2 regions of the Lysinibacillus sp. NPDC097162 genome follow, and region 2 is predicted to be linked to the other one. Evidence: riboswitches for the same ligand, from Rfam matches in the RefSeq annotation. Region 2 holds a riboswitch; the other holds the start of a gene.
The links. A riboswitch is a leader RNA that binds a small molecule or an ion and turns the genes downstream of it on or off. The one in region 2 is predicted to bind FMN.
Positions count from the first base shown of each region.

Region 1: another riboswitch for FMN. It lies ahead of ACIQXW_RS02305 (ECF transporter S component); the one in region 2 lies ahead of ribE (riboflavin synthase).

Region 1 is NZ_JBIWDT010000001.1:486,252-495,568, forward strand. Features, by position in the region: gene ACIQXW_RS02300 (RNA polymerase subunit sigma) at 1-697, shown strand, start outside; FMN riboswitch at 1,015-1,211, shown strand; gene ACIQXW_RS02305 (ECF transporter S component) at 1,439-2,026, shown strand; gene ACIQXW_RS02310 (sodium-dependent transporter) at 2,174-3,520, shown strand; gene ACIQXW_RS02315 (STAS domain-containing protein) at 3,681-4,067, opposite strand; gene ACIQXW_RS02320 (methyl-accepting chemotaxis protein) at 4,101-5,795, opposite strand; gene ACIQXW_RS02325 (ATP-binding protein) at 5,825-6,253, opposite strand; gene glnA (type I glutamate--ammonia ligase) at 7,150-8,484, shown strand; gene ACIQXW_RS02335 (hypothetical protein) at 8,835-9,203, shown strand; gene ACIQXW_RS02340 (type 1 glutamine amidotransferase family protein) at 9,257-9,317, shown strand, end outside.
Region 2 is NZ_JBIWDT010000001.1:780,037-789,353, forward strand. Features, by position in the region: gene uvrA (excinuclease ABC subunit UvrA) at 1-2,123, shown strand, start outside; FMN riboswitch at 2,463-2,588, shown strand; FMN riboswitch at 2,710-2,835, shown strand; gene ribE (riboflavin synthase) at 2,992-3,630, shown strand; gene ribB (3,4-dihydroxy-2-butanone-4-phosphate synthase) at 3,688-4,317, shown strand; gene ribH (6,7-dimethyl-8-ribityllumazine synthase) at 4,335-4,802, shown strand; gene ACIQXW_RS03780 (spore germination protein) at 4,938-6,380, shown strand; gene ACIQXW_RS03785 (DUF1540 domain-containing protein) at 6,521-6,748, shown strand; gene ACIQXW_RS03790 (C45 family autoproteolytic acyltransferase/hydrolase) at 6,974-8,008, shown strand; gene ACIQXW_RS03795 (sensor histidine kinase) at 8,330-9,317, shown strand, end outside.

The sequences.
Region 1 (9,317 bases), 290 kb from region 2:
AAAGCCGACAACTCTACAAATGTATGAAAAATACGCACCACAAATTGATGAGGAAGCACTTGGTTTTGCTAATTATCATCCATACAAAGGTGAGTTGAAGGAAGAGGGTGAGACGCTAGTTCACGTCTTACCTAAAAAAAATGATTACGATGTAGCTTCAGCTTCCGTAACAAAATATTTAAGCTCGTTAAAAGATACTTTTTCCGACTCTGAATATAAAGCGATTGCGTTAAAAAATGCAGATGGTACTCCTTATGAATTTTCGCAGGTTGGTGAGCCAAGTGAGCCTATACAGTTAACGAAAGATAATCATTACAACTATTATTTATATACAGAAGAAAATGGTACTGAATATTTATCGCCAGACTTCCACCAAACATATCCTACTGTTACAGAGGCACTTATCGCCATGCGTGATAAAAAAGATGATATTTATGTACCTGTCATCCCTGAAAATGTAACGTACACAGTGAAAGAAGAAGAGGGTGGTGTTGTCATCACCTTTGACGCACCGTTAGATTTGATGACAATGGATGCTGTGCGGGCAACGCAATTAATCGAGGCCATGATGCTGACAGCTTCAAGCTTTGATAAAAAGCTACGCTTAGATAACGTCGTACAGGATAGTTGGGAAGGCTTTGATTTAACAAATTTTTTACCGATACCTGTAGGTGCAAATAAACAAACAATGCAGTAACAAAGAAAAACAGCTATCTTTTATGAGATAGCTGTTTTTTTGTATGAGTTGTCTGATGGGGAAAACGCGGAAATCGGGTGCTGAAGCGCGGAATCCGGCTGTTGAAGCGCGGAATTCAGGCTCTGAAACGCGGAATCCCAGTGCTAAAACGCGGAATTCGTCGTTCATGGCTGAATTCGAATTACCTGAACTCGAAAATCAAATGGCCCTTTTATAGAAGCATTCATTAAAACATACAAATTTAATCGGAATTTTTTAAGCAGAAGTATTTACTTTTATGTGATAAAACATTATAGTTAATTTATAAAATAATATTGATTCATCTTCGGGGCAGGGTGAAAATCCCGACCGGCGGTAATAGAGTTGTAAATCGCTAGTGTTGTACTAAACTACATTAGCTCGCATGATTTACTAAATGGCTCTTCAGCCCGCGACCTGTGCAAAGATTTTTTTGCATGGCTGACTTGGTGCGATTCCAAGGCCGACAGTATAGTCTGGATGGGAGAAGATGAAGGTACGATCGTCATTCGTTGTTACGAATTAAGCTATGTGCGAGCGTTTTTTTCAGTGTGTCTACTAATTACACTGTATGCACAAAAAATAGCTAGTAATGGCGTTATTTAATCATGCCTTTTCTCCCTTATGCTGATGTGCATAAGGGTTTTTTCGTGAAAAAACAATCGATTACGTCGTAACCTTTCTTCTTGCAAGATTGAATCAGCAAAGAGGAGAGAGTTTTCAATGAAGAAAAATATCAAACTGCAATCGTTTATTACGATTGGTATGCTAAGTAGTATTTCGTTTTTATTAATGCTTTTTAATTTCCCGATTCCGCCGTTCCCAGCATTTTTAGAGGTGGATTTCAGTGATATGCCAGCTTTACTTGCAGCTATCACAATGGGTCCAGTTGCGGGTATTTTAGTAGAACTATTTAAAAATATACTGGATTGGATTTTCTCGGGTACGCCTACAGGGGTTCCGGTTGGACATATTGCAAACTTTGTGACAGGTATATTATTTATTTTACCAGTATCATTTGTTTTTAACCGTTTTAAAACAATTGCGGGTCTTGTTGGAGGTTTGGCGACAGGAACGATCGTTATGGCAGTAGGGATGAGCTTTTTAAATTACGCAGTATTTTTACCGATGTACACTTATTTCTTAGGTATGGAGCCAGTAGTTGGCGATTCATTATATAAAATGATTATTGCAGGTATTTTGCCGTTTAATATCGTAAAAGGTGTTCTATTAACAGCTATCATGGTGTTACTGTTCACAACGATGCGTAGATGGATTGAACAACAGCGTACAATGTATTTATCAAAATAATAAATTAAGCCTCGAGTTTATTCTTACTCGGGGTTTTTTGTGTATAGATCTAATAGCATACTGGAATCTTCAGGAATTGACTAGTCTAAATTACTATTTTAATGTACAATTAATGTGAGATTAGTTAGATTTGAGGAGATTGAAGAGATGAGTGAAAACAATGGACAATGGTCCGGTAAGTTAGGGTTTATTTTAGCATCGGCGGGTGCTGCGATTGGACTAGGGGCAATATGGAAGCTACCATATGTCACAGGGCAAAGTGGTGGCGGCGCATTTTTCCTTATATTTGTGGTGTTCACTTTGTTAATTGGCCTACCGATGTTATTATCCGAGTATATTTTAGGGCGTGGTACGCAATCAGAGGCGATCACAGCCTATAAAAAGGTTGTTCCAACGAAACCTGCTTGGGCTTGGGTTGGACGCATGGGTGTACTTGGCTGTTTTCTATTATTAACCTTTTACAGTGTTGTAGGAGGCTGGATATTTATTTATAGTGGCCTAGGTGTATCTGGGGCTGTTATTGATTCAACGGTTAATCCAAGTGAGTTATTTGGAAAAATTATTAGTACTCCGTGGATTACGTTACTAGGTTTAGCGTTATTTACACTGGCAAATGTACTTGTCATTTCACTAGGTGTACAAAACGGCATTGAAAAAGCAAATAAGTGGATGATGCCATTATTATTTGTTATGTTTATCGTTCTTGTTGTTCGTGCGTTAACATTAGATGGGGCAATGGAAGGTGTGAAATTCTTCTTATGGCCAGACTTTTCAAATATAACGGGTAAAGCGTTATTAGAGGCGTTAGGGCAGTCATTCTTCGGTTTGGCAGTAGGGTTCTCTTGTTTGGTTACATATAGTTCGTATTTGAAAAAGGATGTTAGTTTACCAAATTCTGCTGGCTCAGTAGTTTTACTGACTGTGCTCGTGTCATTTTTAGCAGGACTAGCTATTTTCCCTGTAGTGTTTGCCTTTGATTTAGAGCCACAAGCTGGGCCTGGCTTATTATTTATGGTGCTACCGACAGCATTTAGTCAAATGCCTTTTGGTGAACTATTTTTAGCGCTGTTTTTATTACTATTTTTATTTGCGACGTTAACGTCATCATTTAGTTTATATGAAATCATTGTTGCAGCATTTATGGAGAAGTGGCATATGTCACGTTCAGCCTTAACGATGTTGCTAGGAGTTGTTGTTTTTATTGCTGCCATTCCATCGGCATTATCATCTAGCTTGTTAGCGAATGTATCCATTTTCGGAAAGTCGATTTTTGATGCTACTGATTATTTAGTGTCCAATTTAATGCTACCATTGGGCAACTTATTGATTGCAATCTTTATTGCCTATGTAGTAGATAAAAGCTTTGTGAAAAAGGAATTGCTCATGGGAAGTCAAATGGGGCAGGGATTTTATAAGACTTATCGCGTGCTAATGTTAGTAGTCGTTCCGATTGTTATTATCGTTGTTTTATTAAATATGCTTTTACAAAAATAATATTGAATGAAATTGTTTGAGTGCCTGGCACTTGCAGACACAATATAAGCCGCAACACTCGCTATCGCGCGATTGTTGCGGCTTCGTTTATACGTTCTCACAGCAGGCTAGGTAGTTTTTTACTTCTGGGAGAATTCAGAATTGTTTGAGTGCCTGGCACTTAATATTCACTTAGGGCAAGCTCACCTAACCAGTTTTTTTCTTTAATCATTTGCTGCGCTTGCAGTTCACTTTTTGCAATTGGGAATACTTTGTCACATTGTGAGATTGCGAACAGTTTACGAATAAAATCATCTGTCACAATGATGGCGATTTTCTTTTCGGCAATCGTTACTTTCTTTGCGAAATTAATAATCATACCAAAACCAGTACTATCAATATTCGTTACCCTTTGCATATCAATTACATAGCCATGCTTTGTATCTAAACTAATAGCATGTAGCTCCTCTTTTAACTCATCGATTAATCCATATTCTAAATTCCCTGTAAAGGCGATTGAAATATAATCAGTCTTTGAATCAATATTTATCATGTTATTCTTACTCATTTCAGTGCTCCTCCGTGTCATTTAGTTAAAAGATTAAAATTTAAATTTATTTACTTCGTTTTGTAGTTTAGTAGAAATTTCCGCTAACTCCTCTGATTTATGTGAAATCTCAGCTACAGTTGCATGTTGTTCTTCAGACGTAGCTGCCATTTCTTCGGAAGCTGCCGCAGAATCTTCTAAAATGCGTGAGATATCATGTATTGCCTGTTGAACACCTAATGAATTGTCATTGACATGCGTGAATGCAGATTTCATTTGTTTCACACCTTGTTCTGTTTCAACAACATGTTCAACGATTTCTTGTAAGGCATGTCCGCCTTTACTAATGATGTTCACCTGTTCTTCTACTGCTAGTAAATTACTTTCCATAGTTCGGACGGTCACAGCAGTTTCGGCTTGTATGTTTTTAATTAAATCTGTAATTTGACCAGAAGCCAAACTTGACTGCTCAGCAAGCTGACGAACTTCTGATGCGACTACAGCAAAGCCCTTTCCTTGATCTCCGGCTCGAGCAGCTTCGATGGCCGCGTTTAAAGCTAATAGATTTGTTTGCTCCGCAATACCCGTTATGACAGTTATAATTCCACCTATTTCTTCGGAACGTTTGCCTAGTTTTTGAATCGAATCGGTTGCATAAGAAACCGTATGAGTGACTGTGTTTAAATGTTTAATTGCTTCACTAATAGCATCTTCTCCTTTGCGGGCGATATAGGTAGATTGAATTGCTCTATTTAAAGTTGCTTCTGCTTTTTCTAAACTATTGGTTACTTCCTCAATCGTTGTTTTCATCATCATAACAATACGTTCAGCCTGGTCTGATTGAATGGTGGTACCATTTGAAATGTCGTTCATTGTTAAGGCAATTTGGTTTGAGGCTTCACTTGTTTGGTGTGATGATTCGGCTAATGTCTGCGAGGATCTAGCTATTTGATTTGCGCTATTCGAGACAATGGTCATTGTTTCTGTTAAACGCTGCTTCATACTATTAAATGCTTGTGCTAAATTGGCGATTTCATCTTTTCCTTTAGGATTTAATATTTTTACGTTTAAATTTAAATTAGCAAGTTCTTTAGCATTCAAACTTAATTGATTAATTGGTCCAATAATTTGGCGCTGTAAAAACCAACTAATGCTAACAAACATCAAAATCGCTATTCCTAATGAAATGGCAACATTCTCAAGGACATATTTTGTAGCAATATTAATATAGGGCGCTGATGGTGTGCCTGTCGACCACATACCGATGATGTCGCCTTTGCTATTGAAAATTGGCTCTGTCGCAACTTGATACATACTACCTAATACATTTGCTGTACCGATAAAACGTTCTTTTTGCTCTAACACAGCAGTAGTAAGCTCTTTAGGAGCCTTCGTGTTCACTTGTCGTATACCGTTTTCCACAATAGTTGTGTTAATGCGTGTATCGTGCTGAAAGATTGTCACAAAATTACCGTCTGCTAGATTGCCAATCTCATCTACAATATCGAAATTGCCAGCTATTTTTACATCGCCTTTATACAATTCATTATTTTTAATGTCCCAATCTCCAGGAATTTTAACATCAAAATATTGATAACTTAATTGTAAATCCGATAAAAGTTTGGCATTTGCACTTTCTAAAAAATTCTTTTTAGCTTCAAAAAAATCAATTATCGCTATAAGAGAAACCATTAACAAAATACAGGTAAGAATAAGTAAGTTCATTTTTTTACGGATTGTCCATTTCACAAAAAGTCCCTCCTAATTACAGATGTACTTTATCCATGAATTTTCTTGGAAACACCGACTAAAAATTTGGTTCTTGAAATATGTTTAAACCAAATAGAATCAACCATATTTTTGACAAAAAATAATCCTCGACCTCGATCTGTATAATTATAATAGTGTTCGTTAGGATCGAATTGTAATGCCTTCTTTAAATCATTTTCAGTAATGCCTTGTGCTTCATCGATGACTGTTAACGTAATCTCCTCATCGTTTTGCAAAACTTGTATTTGAATTTTGCCGTAGGAAGAGGGTGTATCGATTTTTTCCATTGCTTCAATAGCATTAATTACTAATTCGTGTAAAACAAATCTCAATTCTTTACTGAAGGGTATACTATAAATATTTGTATAGTTTTCCATCACATTATCTATAAAATGAACTGCTTGTCGATTTGCTTGAACTCGCAGTGTAAATTTCATTACCAATCACCTATCTTGTACGTGAAATTACATTTACATTTTCGCTAGTGATATCCAGTAAAATGTAAGTAAAGTTAAATAGGTCATCGCCATTATATTGAGGAAGAATAGGAATGAAAACGCATGTCTAAACCCATCCAGTATAATAGGTATTGTGTTTTCTATACTTTAGCGGTGTTTAAGAAATTCATGTATTTTAAGATTACTAACATTTAAACGCAGAGAATGAATGTCATTTCTATAAATATAGTTATGTGTGATAAAGGAATGAATATTGTTGACTAATACTGTTTTCACCCTATGGTTTTTGTCACCCCTATAGCAGTAAAAAGTTTGTAAGTCTATGTATCTTTTGAATATGGATACTTAATATTGGTGACAAAGTGTTAAATAAGAATTTTAAGGCGATGCTAAATCATTTGCCTGGAGTTTGCGAAGTTTTCTTCAATTTGGTAGTTTAGACCATTTGAAAGGGAGTTTTGTTTGGTACTGGATGGAATCAAAAGGCCTTTATCCACCGACGTCATTATTATAAAAGCTACTTTCGAATTATTCAATTACTTTAATAGTGATTGGTATATAGAATAGTAAAAATATCCTATTAAGTACTATTGAATTTATATTTAGTTTATAATGTACCAGTAAAATATAAAGAATGCAAGACTAATGTTCTACGAAAGGAAGTTTTGAGTAATCATTAAGTTTTATTTTAGGTGATGTCAATATATAGGTCCAACCTAATATAAGTATACATCTAAAATAAAGATAAATTTATTCGAAAAAACATATGTAAGAAAACATGACATGCCCATTGCGCTTGTTTGTTGTTTTAGTGTAATTTAAAAGCAGTTACAAAAAAACACGTTAAGAAAAATGACAAATTGGAGTGGTGAAGAATGAAACATCATACAAGAGATGATATTATCCGCATGGTGAAAGAAGAAAATGTGAAATTTATTCGCCTACAATTTACTGATATATTGGGCTCAATAAAAAATGTGGAAATACCAGTTAGTCAATTAGCGAAGGCATTAGACAATAAGGTCATGTTTGATGGTTCATCGATTGAGGGGTTTGTTCGTATTGAGGAGTCTGATATGTATTTACGTCCCGACTTAGATACATTCGTTATCTTTCCATGGACAGCGGAAAGAGGTAAGGTAGCACGTTTTATCTGTGATATTGCACGACCAGATGGTACAGCATTTGAAGGTGATCCACGTTCCAACCTTAAGCGGGTATTAAAGGAAATGGAAGATTTAGGTTTTAGCTCGTTTAACCTTGGTCCAGAGCCAGAATTTTTCTTATTTAAACTAGATGATAAAGGGCATCCAACACTTGAATTAAATGATAGTGGTGGGTATTTCGATTTAGCGCCCACTGATTTAGGCGAGAACTGTCGACGTGATATTGTGCTTGAGCTAGAGGGCATGGGTTTTGAAATTGAAGCGTCGCATCACGAAGTTGCACCTGGTCAGCATGAAATTGATTTTAAATATGCAAGTGCTATTGAAGCGTGTGATAATATACAAACGTTCAAACTCGTCGTTAAGACAGTCGCAGCACAGCACGGTTTACATGCAACCTTTATGCCAAAACCGTTATTTGGCGTTAATGGCTCAGGGATGCATTTCAATCTTTCATTGTTTGAAGGTGATAAAAATGCCTTCTATGATGAACATGCAGAAATACAATTGAGCGAAACTGCTCGCAGCTTTATGGCAGGGGTTATGAAGCATGTTCACGGCTTTACAGCAGTGACAAACCCTTTAGTAAATTCTTATAAACGCTTAGTTCCAGGCTATGAAGCACCGTGCTATGTAGCTTGGTCAGCCCAAAACCGCTCACCACTTATTCGCATCCCGGCAGCAAGAGGTCTTTCAACTCGTATTGAGTTACGTTCTGTTGATCCGGCGGCTAACCCATACTTAGCGATGGCTGTTATTTTAGCATCTGGCCTTGATGGGATACGTAAAGGTTTAACACCACCAGATGCTGTAGATCGAAATATTTATAAAATGAACCGCGCGGATCGTGAATTAAATGGCATTGATAGTTTACCATCTTCTTTAGAATACGCACTAATCGAGCTAGAGATGGATCATATTGTACGTGACGCACTTGGCAATCATATTTTTGAGAAGTTCACAGAAGCGAAGGAAATTGAATGGAACAAATACCGCACACGCGTCCATGACTGGGAACGTGATGAATATTTGACAATGTATTAGAAAAGAAGTGTTGGGTGTTGCAAGTAAGAGTAAGAAGAAAGAAACAGTATTAATTTAAGTTTTTTTCTAGAGACTAATACTGTTAAGACAAAAATTACAGAGTTAATCTTCAGCAAACGGCATAATATTATAAGTTTTAGAAGTGAATAAATTTTCAAGAATTAACATTAATATTAACATTCGTCAGTATTGTCATTACTATAATTAACTACGGGGAAATAAAACTTAAAGATCTATCGCTGACGGATCGCCGTGTGCGATGAAAGTTGCCTGCACGGTGAAGGCTCGTTATAAAACCGAGATATAGAGATGGATAAAACGAGAATAGCGTATTTTTACCTGTAACAAATGTGAGTGGAAGTTCAATAGATTTATCACCGGGTGGCGTTAGAAATACAATTACTTGGACAGATAATCAATCATCTGTAGGAACGGTTACTTATACGATAAAACGCAACACAAGCAATAGTTTAGTAGGGGCAATTGTTTTACAATCAAGCATTGCGAGTGGTACACAACGCTGGAATGATGATACAGCAACACCATTTACGACATATTATTATTTCATTGAAGCAACTAATGGTGTAGAAACGGCTGTAACTGCAGGTTATGAATTAAGAACTACTGAGAATAAGTATGCTTTAACTAAAAATTACAAAAATACCCACTTTGCCAACCTTGTATTTAATCCGGTAACAGAGTCATTTGACGAAGTGTAGTATTTCCAAGTAGCCTAATAACTTAGGCTACTTATTTTTAAGAGGTGAAATTAATGGAAATTTTAAATCTTACTTCAAGTAATTATAGTATGTTTTTAACTTTTTTGAATCCTA
Region 2 (9,317 bases):
TTGAACCAACAGAAGCGTTCGTAGAAGAAGATGAAGAAATAGACAATCAAATAATTAGTTGTCCTAATTGCCATGAACAGCAAGCGAAATTAGGCATGCTACATTTTTCTTTTAACAAGCCAGAAGGTGCTTGTGAAACTTGTAGTGGCCTTGGTCATGTGGCGAGTATTAATGAGGCGATGGTGTTTAATCCTGAGCTCAGCTTACGCGACGGTGGCGTAGCTTCACTAAAGGGGGTCCATCGTGACATTCAAATGCGTATTTTAGTGGCAGCAGGAAAGCATTATGGATTTGAATTTGATCTTGATCTACCATTAAAAGATTACGATGATGTTCAGCGAGATTTATTATATTATGGCGTCGAGAGCGAGGAATTTAAACGTCACTATCCAAATAGTAAACCGGTCTCAGGAACAAAGTTTGAAGGAGTCATACCGAGCTTATGGAGACGATATAAGGAGAAAGAGGGAGAATCAGGGGCTAAAGAAAAAGAAGGAAGTTTCTTTCATGAACAACTTTGCCCAGATTGCCTTGGTGCACGCTTAAAGAAAGAAGTTCGTCAAGTTAAGGTAGCGGATGCAACAATTTCGGACGTATCTGAGTGGTCGCTTGAAGATGTATTCAAATGGACGAATAGCTTGCAGACGGCGTTACCTGAAGCAAGTCATCATTTATTGGTGCCTATTATCGAGGATATGTTAACAACACTTCAGCGGCTTATCGATGTTGGACTTGGTTACCTTTCATTGAACCGTCAGACGGTATCATTGTCTGGTGGGGAAACACAACGTCTACGACTTGCTACCATATTAGGTTCAGCTTTAACTGGCGTTCTGTATATTTTGGATGAACCGACAACCGGTCTTCATGCAAAGGATACAGCAGGTCTCATTCGAGTGCTTCAGGAATTACGTGATTTAGGTAATACTGTACTAGTTATCGAGCATGATGTTGAGATGATGCGAGCGGCAGATCATATTATTGATATCGGTCCTGGTGCGGGAATACATGGTGGTACTGTTGTAGGTGAAGGCAGTCTGGATGATTTAATGTCAAATGAGCAATCAGTGACTGGAGCTTATTTGGTAGAAGAATGCTCCCCTTCTCCTGTTCGAGTTCGTAGGGAGGGAAATGGACAGCATATCAAGATTCAACAAGCAAAACTTCGAAATGTCGACATCCCTACTGCTTCTATTCCATTGGGGTGTCTTGTGTCAGTAACAGGCGTTTCAGGTTCGGGGAAATCTACGCTTGTTTTTGACATTCTTGCACAAGGAAAATCGAAAAACCTTGCCCAAATAGGATGTAAGGAAATTAGTGGGTTAGAGCATATCGAAAATATCGTTATCTTTGACCAATCGCCAATGGGAAGAGTACAGCGTTCTAATGTCGCTACTTATACGGATGTCTTTACTCACCTCCGCAAATTGTTTGCAGGATTGCCAGAAGCAAAAGAAAGAGAATTAACTTCAAAGCATTTCTCATTTAACTCTGCGGGTGGACGATGTGAAACATGCCAAGGTTTAGGGGTATTATCAGTAGATATGGATTTCCTAGCAGATATAGAAGTGACATGTACAAACTGCAAAGGGAAAAGATTTACTGACGAAGTGTTGCAAGTTAAATATGAAGGATACTCCATTTCAGATTTGCTAAATATGTCTGTGGAGGAGAGCTTACCAATTTTGAAATCGGAAACAAAGATTTCTCGCATGATTGAAATGCTATGTGAGGTTGGGTTGGGCTATCTTCAATGGGGTCAATCGGTCAAAACTTTATCTGGCGGTGAAGGACAGCGTATTAGGCTGGCAAACGAATTAAGTAAAGCATCCAAAAACCACACGCTTTATTTATTGGACGAACCTACGACAGGTCTTCATCCATCTGATATTAAATTGTTACATGCTTTATTAAATAGACTTGTCTGTGCCGGAAATACCGTTATCGTCGTCGAACATAGTCTGGAATTAATCCGTGAATCTGACTGGGTTATCGATATTGGACCTGAAGGAGGAGCCGCAGGTGGTAAGCTTGTAGCTGAAGGAACGCCAGAGCAAGTGGCAAAAGTATCGGATTCCTATACGGGGATGTTTCTGAAAGAAGTACTCGCCGAAGCGTTCTAATTACATTTAACAAACGATACTTTAGGAAAATACCAAAAAATAGGAAATTAAAAAGAATACGCTCTTTTAGTTAAGATGAAGGTTACTGTACATCTTTCTACTAAAAGAGCGTATTTATTTATTTATTTATGAACCCTTCAAAAGTCCATGCAAACGTTACTATTTTAAATTATCCCCAAAGTCCCTTGCTCCTTATTCATACGCTCAATTATTAGCTGGTTGCTTTAATTTGCACATGTGGATTGTGCCAAGGCAATTAAACTGCACAAAATAGCCATTAAAAAATTTTAAGTGGATAATGTATTAAAATAATGTTATCGTATGAAGTAACTAAATAAACATATCCTTCAGGGTAGGGTGAAATTCCCAATCGGCGGTGATGAAGTAATTCAAAGTCCGTGAGCGCAAGCTGATTTGGTGCAAATCCAAAACCGACAGTTACAGTCTGGATGGGAGAAGGGTATATGTGTAAGCTTTTTAAATTCATATGACTTTAAAAGGTCTATTTGGCTACGCTTATATTCAAAACTACTTCCCATCGCCTTCGTTGGGGAGTTTTTTTATTTAGTTAAAAATTTAATAGGTATCTGTTCTTCGGGGTAGGGTGAAATTCCCAATCGGCGGTGATGAAGCAATTCAAAGTCCGTGAGCGCAAGCTGATTTGGTGCAAATCCAAAACCGACAGTTATAGTCTGGATGGGAGAAGAACGATGAGATGGTAGCCTTTGGAAAATTTATTTCCATTAGGTTTATTTAGTGACGTCTTATGAATTAGAACTCCCAAACCCCATTTTTATATGGGGTTTTTTGTTTGTCTCGTTTAAGCAATTACAGGTCAAAATTTAAAAAGTAGAAAGTAGGTGGAAAAATGTTTACAGGTATTATTGAGGATGTTGGTACAGTAAAAACCTTGCAAAACGATAGACAAAGTATGAAAATAACTGTTATTTCGCCAAAGATAGTATCGGACGTGCAGCTAGGAGATAGTATAGCTGTCAATGGCGTGTGTTTGACAGTAACACATTATAATGAGCAGGAACTGACAATGGATGTAATGCCTGAAACAGTGAAAGCGACAAATTTGCAGCAACTCACGGTTGGTAATGCAGTAAATTTAGAGCGTGCAATGCCTGCGAATGGACGTTTTGGTGGTCATTTTGTTTCAGGGCATGTTGATGGAGTGGGAAAAATATTACGCAAACGTCCAATGGCCAATGCAGTATACATCGATATAGAACTTTCAGAGGAGTTAACTTGCTATTGTATTCCTAAAGGTTCAATCACAATTGATGGAACGAGTTTAACGCTCTTCCATGTGGCAAAAAACAGCGTCACCGTATCGCTTATTCCCCACACATACAAGGAAACCGTATTAGGGACAAAAAATGTTGGATCACCAGTCAATATTGAGACCGATTTAGTTGGTAAATACATTATGCACCAGCTACAGCGTGGTCAGCAATCACCGACCATTACAAAAGATTACTTAGCGAAGCATGGGTTTTAACCTGTCTTTGAAAGTAAAGAACGTACAGTAAATTAAAGTTTATTAGGAGGTGGCAATTTGCTACATTCAATTGAAGAAGCAATTGCAGATTTAAAACAAGGCAAAATGATTGTTGTCGTGGATGATGAAGATCGTGAAAATGAAGGGGATTTACTTGCCCTTGCAGAGTTCATGTCACCAGAAACGATAAACTTTATGGCCACATATGGAAGAGGGCTTATTTGTACGCCGATTTCACAGCAGCTTGCACAACAATTAGCGTTGCATCCAATGGTCGTAAATAATACAGATCATTACCAAACGGCATTTACCGTAAGTATTGATTACAAAGATACAAAAACAGGCATTAGCGCCTTTGAACGTGCGTTGACAATTCGAAAAATGCTAGAGTCACAAGCGCAAGCAACTGATTTTCGTAGACCTGGGCATGTATTTCCCCTTATAGCAAAGGAAAATGGTGTTTTAGAACGTAGAGGGCATACGGAGGCAACTATCGATTTAGCAAGGCTTTGCCGAAGCATACAAGCTGGTGTTATTTGTGAAATCATGGGGGATGATGGTGAAATGCTTCGCTTTGATGACTTAGTCAAATATGCGGAAAAACACAAATTAAAAATGATTTCGATTGATGCATTAGCAGCCTATCGTCGTCAACAAATACAAGGAAAAAATTCACTTACAGTGTAAAAGAGGAGAATCAATTTATGGGAAAAACATTTGAAGCACAATTAATTGGCAATGATTTAAAAATAGCGGTAGTAGTTGGTCGATTTAATGAATTTATTACTAGTAAATTATTAAGCGGTGCAATGGATGGGCTAAAACGTCATGGTGTAGACGAGGATTTAATTGATGTTGCGTGGGTACCAGGTGCATTTGAAATTCCATTTATTGCAAAACAGCTAGCGGAAACAAAAAAATATGATGCCATTATTGGTCTTGGCACAGTTATTCGTGGCTCTACAACACATTATGATTATGTTTGTAACGAATCAGCAAAAGGCATAGCTAACGTTTCTCTTACAACTAACATACCAGTTATTTTTGGTGTTGTCACAACTGAAAATATTGAGCAGGCAATTGAACGCGCTGGGACAAAATCTGGTAATAAAGGTTATGACGCAGCAATATCAGCTATTGAAATGGCGAATTTACAGAAAATGATTGGCTAAATTTCAATGACATAATGTATAGGTGAAAAGGATAACTGCATAATTTGCTGGACATTGGGAAAAATATTGTATGTGTATTTTAGTACAATAATTTATTTGAATCGAGTTCAGTAGGAGATGAGGAATATTCAATCAATGAATCAAAATATCGAATTGAAAACGTTGAAAGAACTATTTCAACGCTCTGCTGACGTAATATTTCAATCTTATACCTTTCAACAGCATAATGTTCATTTTATTACATGTGAATCAATGTTCGATCAGTTATTATTGAATAAGGTGATTATAAATCGAGTCCAATCTTTGTGCGAAAATGTTTCAACACCATTATTAGCAGAGCAAATAATAAATGAATTACACATTCCAAATCTTCAAAAAATAACGAATTTAGAAGTGGCTACTACACGTGTATATACAGGATATGCTTTGCTGTACTTTGAAAAGGAGAAAATTTTATTCTCAAGTAAAATTTCAAATAAGCCGAATCGAAATCCTGAAGAAACAAAAAATGAACTGGTAATTAAAGGACCGAGAGATGATTTTATAGAAGATGTCTTTATTAATATTGCTCTAATTCGCAAGCGACTACCAACTAATTCATTGAGTGTAGAAACAATGGAAATTGGTAGGCGTTCTAAAACAACTGTAGCCGTTCTTTATATGGAAGATATTGCCAATAAAACGATGGTGGATGAAGTGAAAACGCAATTACGTAAAGTTGATACAGATGTCGTGATTAATGGCGATATATTGATGGATGGGGTGGGCAAAACATCTAAAATTCTTCCCCTACATGATTATACAGGTCGCCCAGATTTTGCAGTACAAACGTTAAGTAGAGGACGCATTCTTATTTTAGTTGATGGAGTGTCCTATGTCATCATTACACCACCTAATATCTTTTTACTCTTTAAATCAGGTGAAGACAATGATTATCCAGCTATTGTAGGTTCTATAGAACGACTGCTACGAATCGTAGGCATATTAATAAGTATGCTTGCACCAGGTTTTTGGCTTGCCTTATCGACCTATCATCAAGAACAAATGCCAATTCTACTTTTAGCAACAGTTGTACAATCAAGAACGGGCTTGCCTTTTCCTACCTTACTGGAAATATTGCTCATGTTATTTATGTTTGAATTATTTCGAGAGGCAAGTCTCCGCTTACCATCTCTTTTGAGCGGAACCATGAGTGTTGTGGGAGGTTTAATTGTCGGAGATGCGGCGATTAAGGCAGGCATAACGAGTCCTTCAATGATAGTAGTAATTGCTATTTCAAGTATTGCGGCATATACACTTGTAAATCAATCGTTTGTAACGGCCATGAGTATTTTCCGTCTATTTGTCGTCTTAATGGCTTCTTTTTTTGGCTTATTTGGTTTCTTTTTGTCCCTATTCTTTATTCTTATTTATGTTGCGAATATACGCGTGCTAGGTGTACCGTACGTAAGTCTTGGTGCAGATTTGAATTGGTCTGATATCAAAAAATCTTTAATACGTGCAGCTCCAAGTGGATATAATAAACGCCCAAAATTTTTACAGCCTCAAGATAAAACTCGGTCTTCCAGTAAAAATTAATGATAGCCATTTTAAATAAATAATAAAGTTATTTTCATGCTTTGCTTGTAAAAACGCTTGGATTGGACAAAATACTTAATGAAGAGTATGGATTAGACTTATCTATATTTTTCTAGACCAATCACAAGGGGTGGATAGTTATGCCGAATGTTCAAGTAAGCTGTGCTGTATCAAATTGTGTTTTCCATGCCAAAGGTAATTTTTGTGGTGCTGAAAAGATAGCAATCGATATGGATAAACGTATCGATAAGAAACATGATGCAGAGTTTGCTTCTGATTTTGAAATGCATATGTCCAAAGAGGCGGCAAGTCAATCATCAGATACATGTTGTAAAACATTCAGATCTAAAGAAAAAGAAAAACTTTAGATGATAGGTATAGGTTGTTTAAATAATTGCAAATAGAGAATTAAGGGCAATATTTAAATAATTTATCTTTACCTTATAATTAATGATTTGGTCACTTTGAAAGTCGTCTTCCTATATGGAAGATGACTTCTTTTTTTAGCATTTTTTATAGTGCCTCTTGACCTTCCAGTTACTTGAAGGAATACGATAATATTATCATCCGATTGGAGTATAGGAGGTATGGAAATGGAAAAATACGAAGATTTAGTAGTAAGCGTAGTTTCGATAATGGGAGATGCTTATGACGTGGGTTTTCAACAAAGTAAGGAAATACAATCATCAGCTCATTTAATACAAGATGAACTGTTTCTTGCCTTATCAGCTACTTGTAATGCTCAAAAGGCTCAAGAGGCATTACAGAATATTTCGCCGAATCTTTTACAAGAGATAAAAGGGTTAGCTTCTGGTTTAGAACAGTCATATGAATCCGTTATAAAAATGTATAGTGGTTATAATATGACATTTCCAGATATGGGATGTACGTCGTTTGTGCATAATGGGCATTATGTGAGAAATTACGATTTTAGCCCTACTTTATATGATGCAAGATTTGTTTTTTCTAATCCGTCAGAAGGGTATGCAAGTGTTGGATTTAGCCAGCAAATCATTGGTAGGCTAGATGGAATGAATGAAAAAGGATTAGTTGTAGGACTTCATTTCGTTAATAATGAATGGGAAGGAGATGGCTTTCTTGCGTCAACAATTGTTCGAATATTACTGGATAATTGTAAAAATATTGAAGAAGCCATTTTACAATTAAAAAAAATCCCACATCGTTATTGCTACAACTACTCGATGATTGATCGAAGTGGAAAAGTGGTCGTGGTAGAGGCTACACCAACGGAGCAAATTGTTTTTGAACAACACTCATTTATGTGTACTAATCATTTTGAATCACAAGAATTGAAAGATAAAAATAAAGCATCTATTGATAATTCAATACAACGCAAGCGCTATATAAATCATTTTGTTGCAAACGCATGTACGACTGCTATGTCTGCTTTTCAATATTTTAATGATGGAGATTCACCACTATTTTTTAAGCAATATAAAGAATACTTTGGTACATTGCACACAGTGCTATACTCACCAAATCAATTAGAAGTCATTGTGGGAATAGGGGAGAATAGTGAGCCACTTACGTTTTCCCTGCACCAATTTTTAAGGGGTGACCTTATTCTTCCGACAACCATAAAAGGAAAAATACTTCAGGCTATCTAATTCGTCATGCATAGTTTATAATTTAATAGATACTAGGGGGAATGGCATAACTTTTGTTGGGCTGTTCTCCTTTCCTTTTGTTGCTATTTCGCTTTTCGAAAGAAAATGAAATTATTTTATATAGTATAACAATTTGAAATTTTTATAAAAAATAAACTTGGATATAAGTTATATTTCAAAGGGATTTTTTTAAAACAAACATGAAAAAATGAAAATTACTATAGTATAATATTATTGCAGTTATCATAAATATTAAATGTTACAGTAGTAAATACACATAATTAAATATTTAATACAATAGATGAGGAAGTACCAGTTTGTATGAAAAAACGTAAAATTAAACTAATATTAGTATTAGCGACAGTATTATTGTCATTGTTCACAAGTTTAAATGTTGTCACTTCTTATGTGAAGATGAAAAAAACGGTGGAAGAGTCAATCGCTAACCAAAGTCTGGAAGCGGCTATATCCATTGCATCATCACTTGATGTCAAACAGTATCAGCAATTTTTAAATAATCCTGTGGAAAGTGAAGATTATTGGGAATTAAGAAGCTATTTAAATGATGCAAGAGAAAAACTGGGTGCCTTATTTGTGTATACATTAGAAATTGATAATCCTCAAGTATCAAAAGCGTTGATTGCTGGTGTACCTAATAGCTACACAGAAGGGTTTGAAATAGGACAAATTTGTACTGTGCCTGAGAAGCAAATCAAACTAGCTTATCGAGGGTTAACATATGTTACGAATGTAATTGAGGATCCAGACCATGGCGATTATCTTTCTGTAGGAGCACCTATTAAGAATGAAAATGGACAAATTATGGGCTACCTTGGTATTGATATTGGTGCTGACAAAGTTAATGGCATTAAAGGAAAAGTTCTAGAAAATAATTTACTCATGTTTATTTATAATGGACTATTTATTTTAATCGTTATTGCTTCTTTCTTCTTTTTACAGAGATGGTATCAAAAAGAAGTGACGAAAGAAGTGGGGGTAACTGAAGATACATATCAAGCTGAAATTAAAGCGTTAATTACTTCTGTATCTTCATTAAGACATGATTTCACCAATCATATACAAGTGTTGCATGGGCTACTGCAACTAGGGGAGCAAGAACAAGCAAAACAATATTTATCTTCATTATCTAAAGATGTGCAGGCAATTAAATCACTAAAATTAAATATAAATCACCCTGGGCTTTCAATCTTGTTGCAAACGAAAAAACTTGCAGCCCAAAACCATAATATTGAGATGGATATATCTGTTTCACAGGATGCTTTTATTAATATTAAAACAACAGATTTAA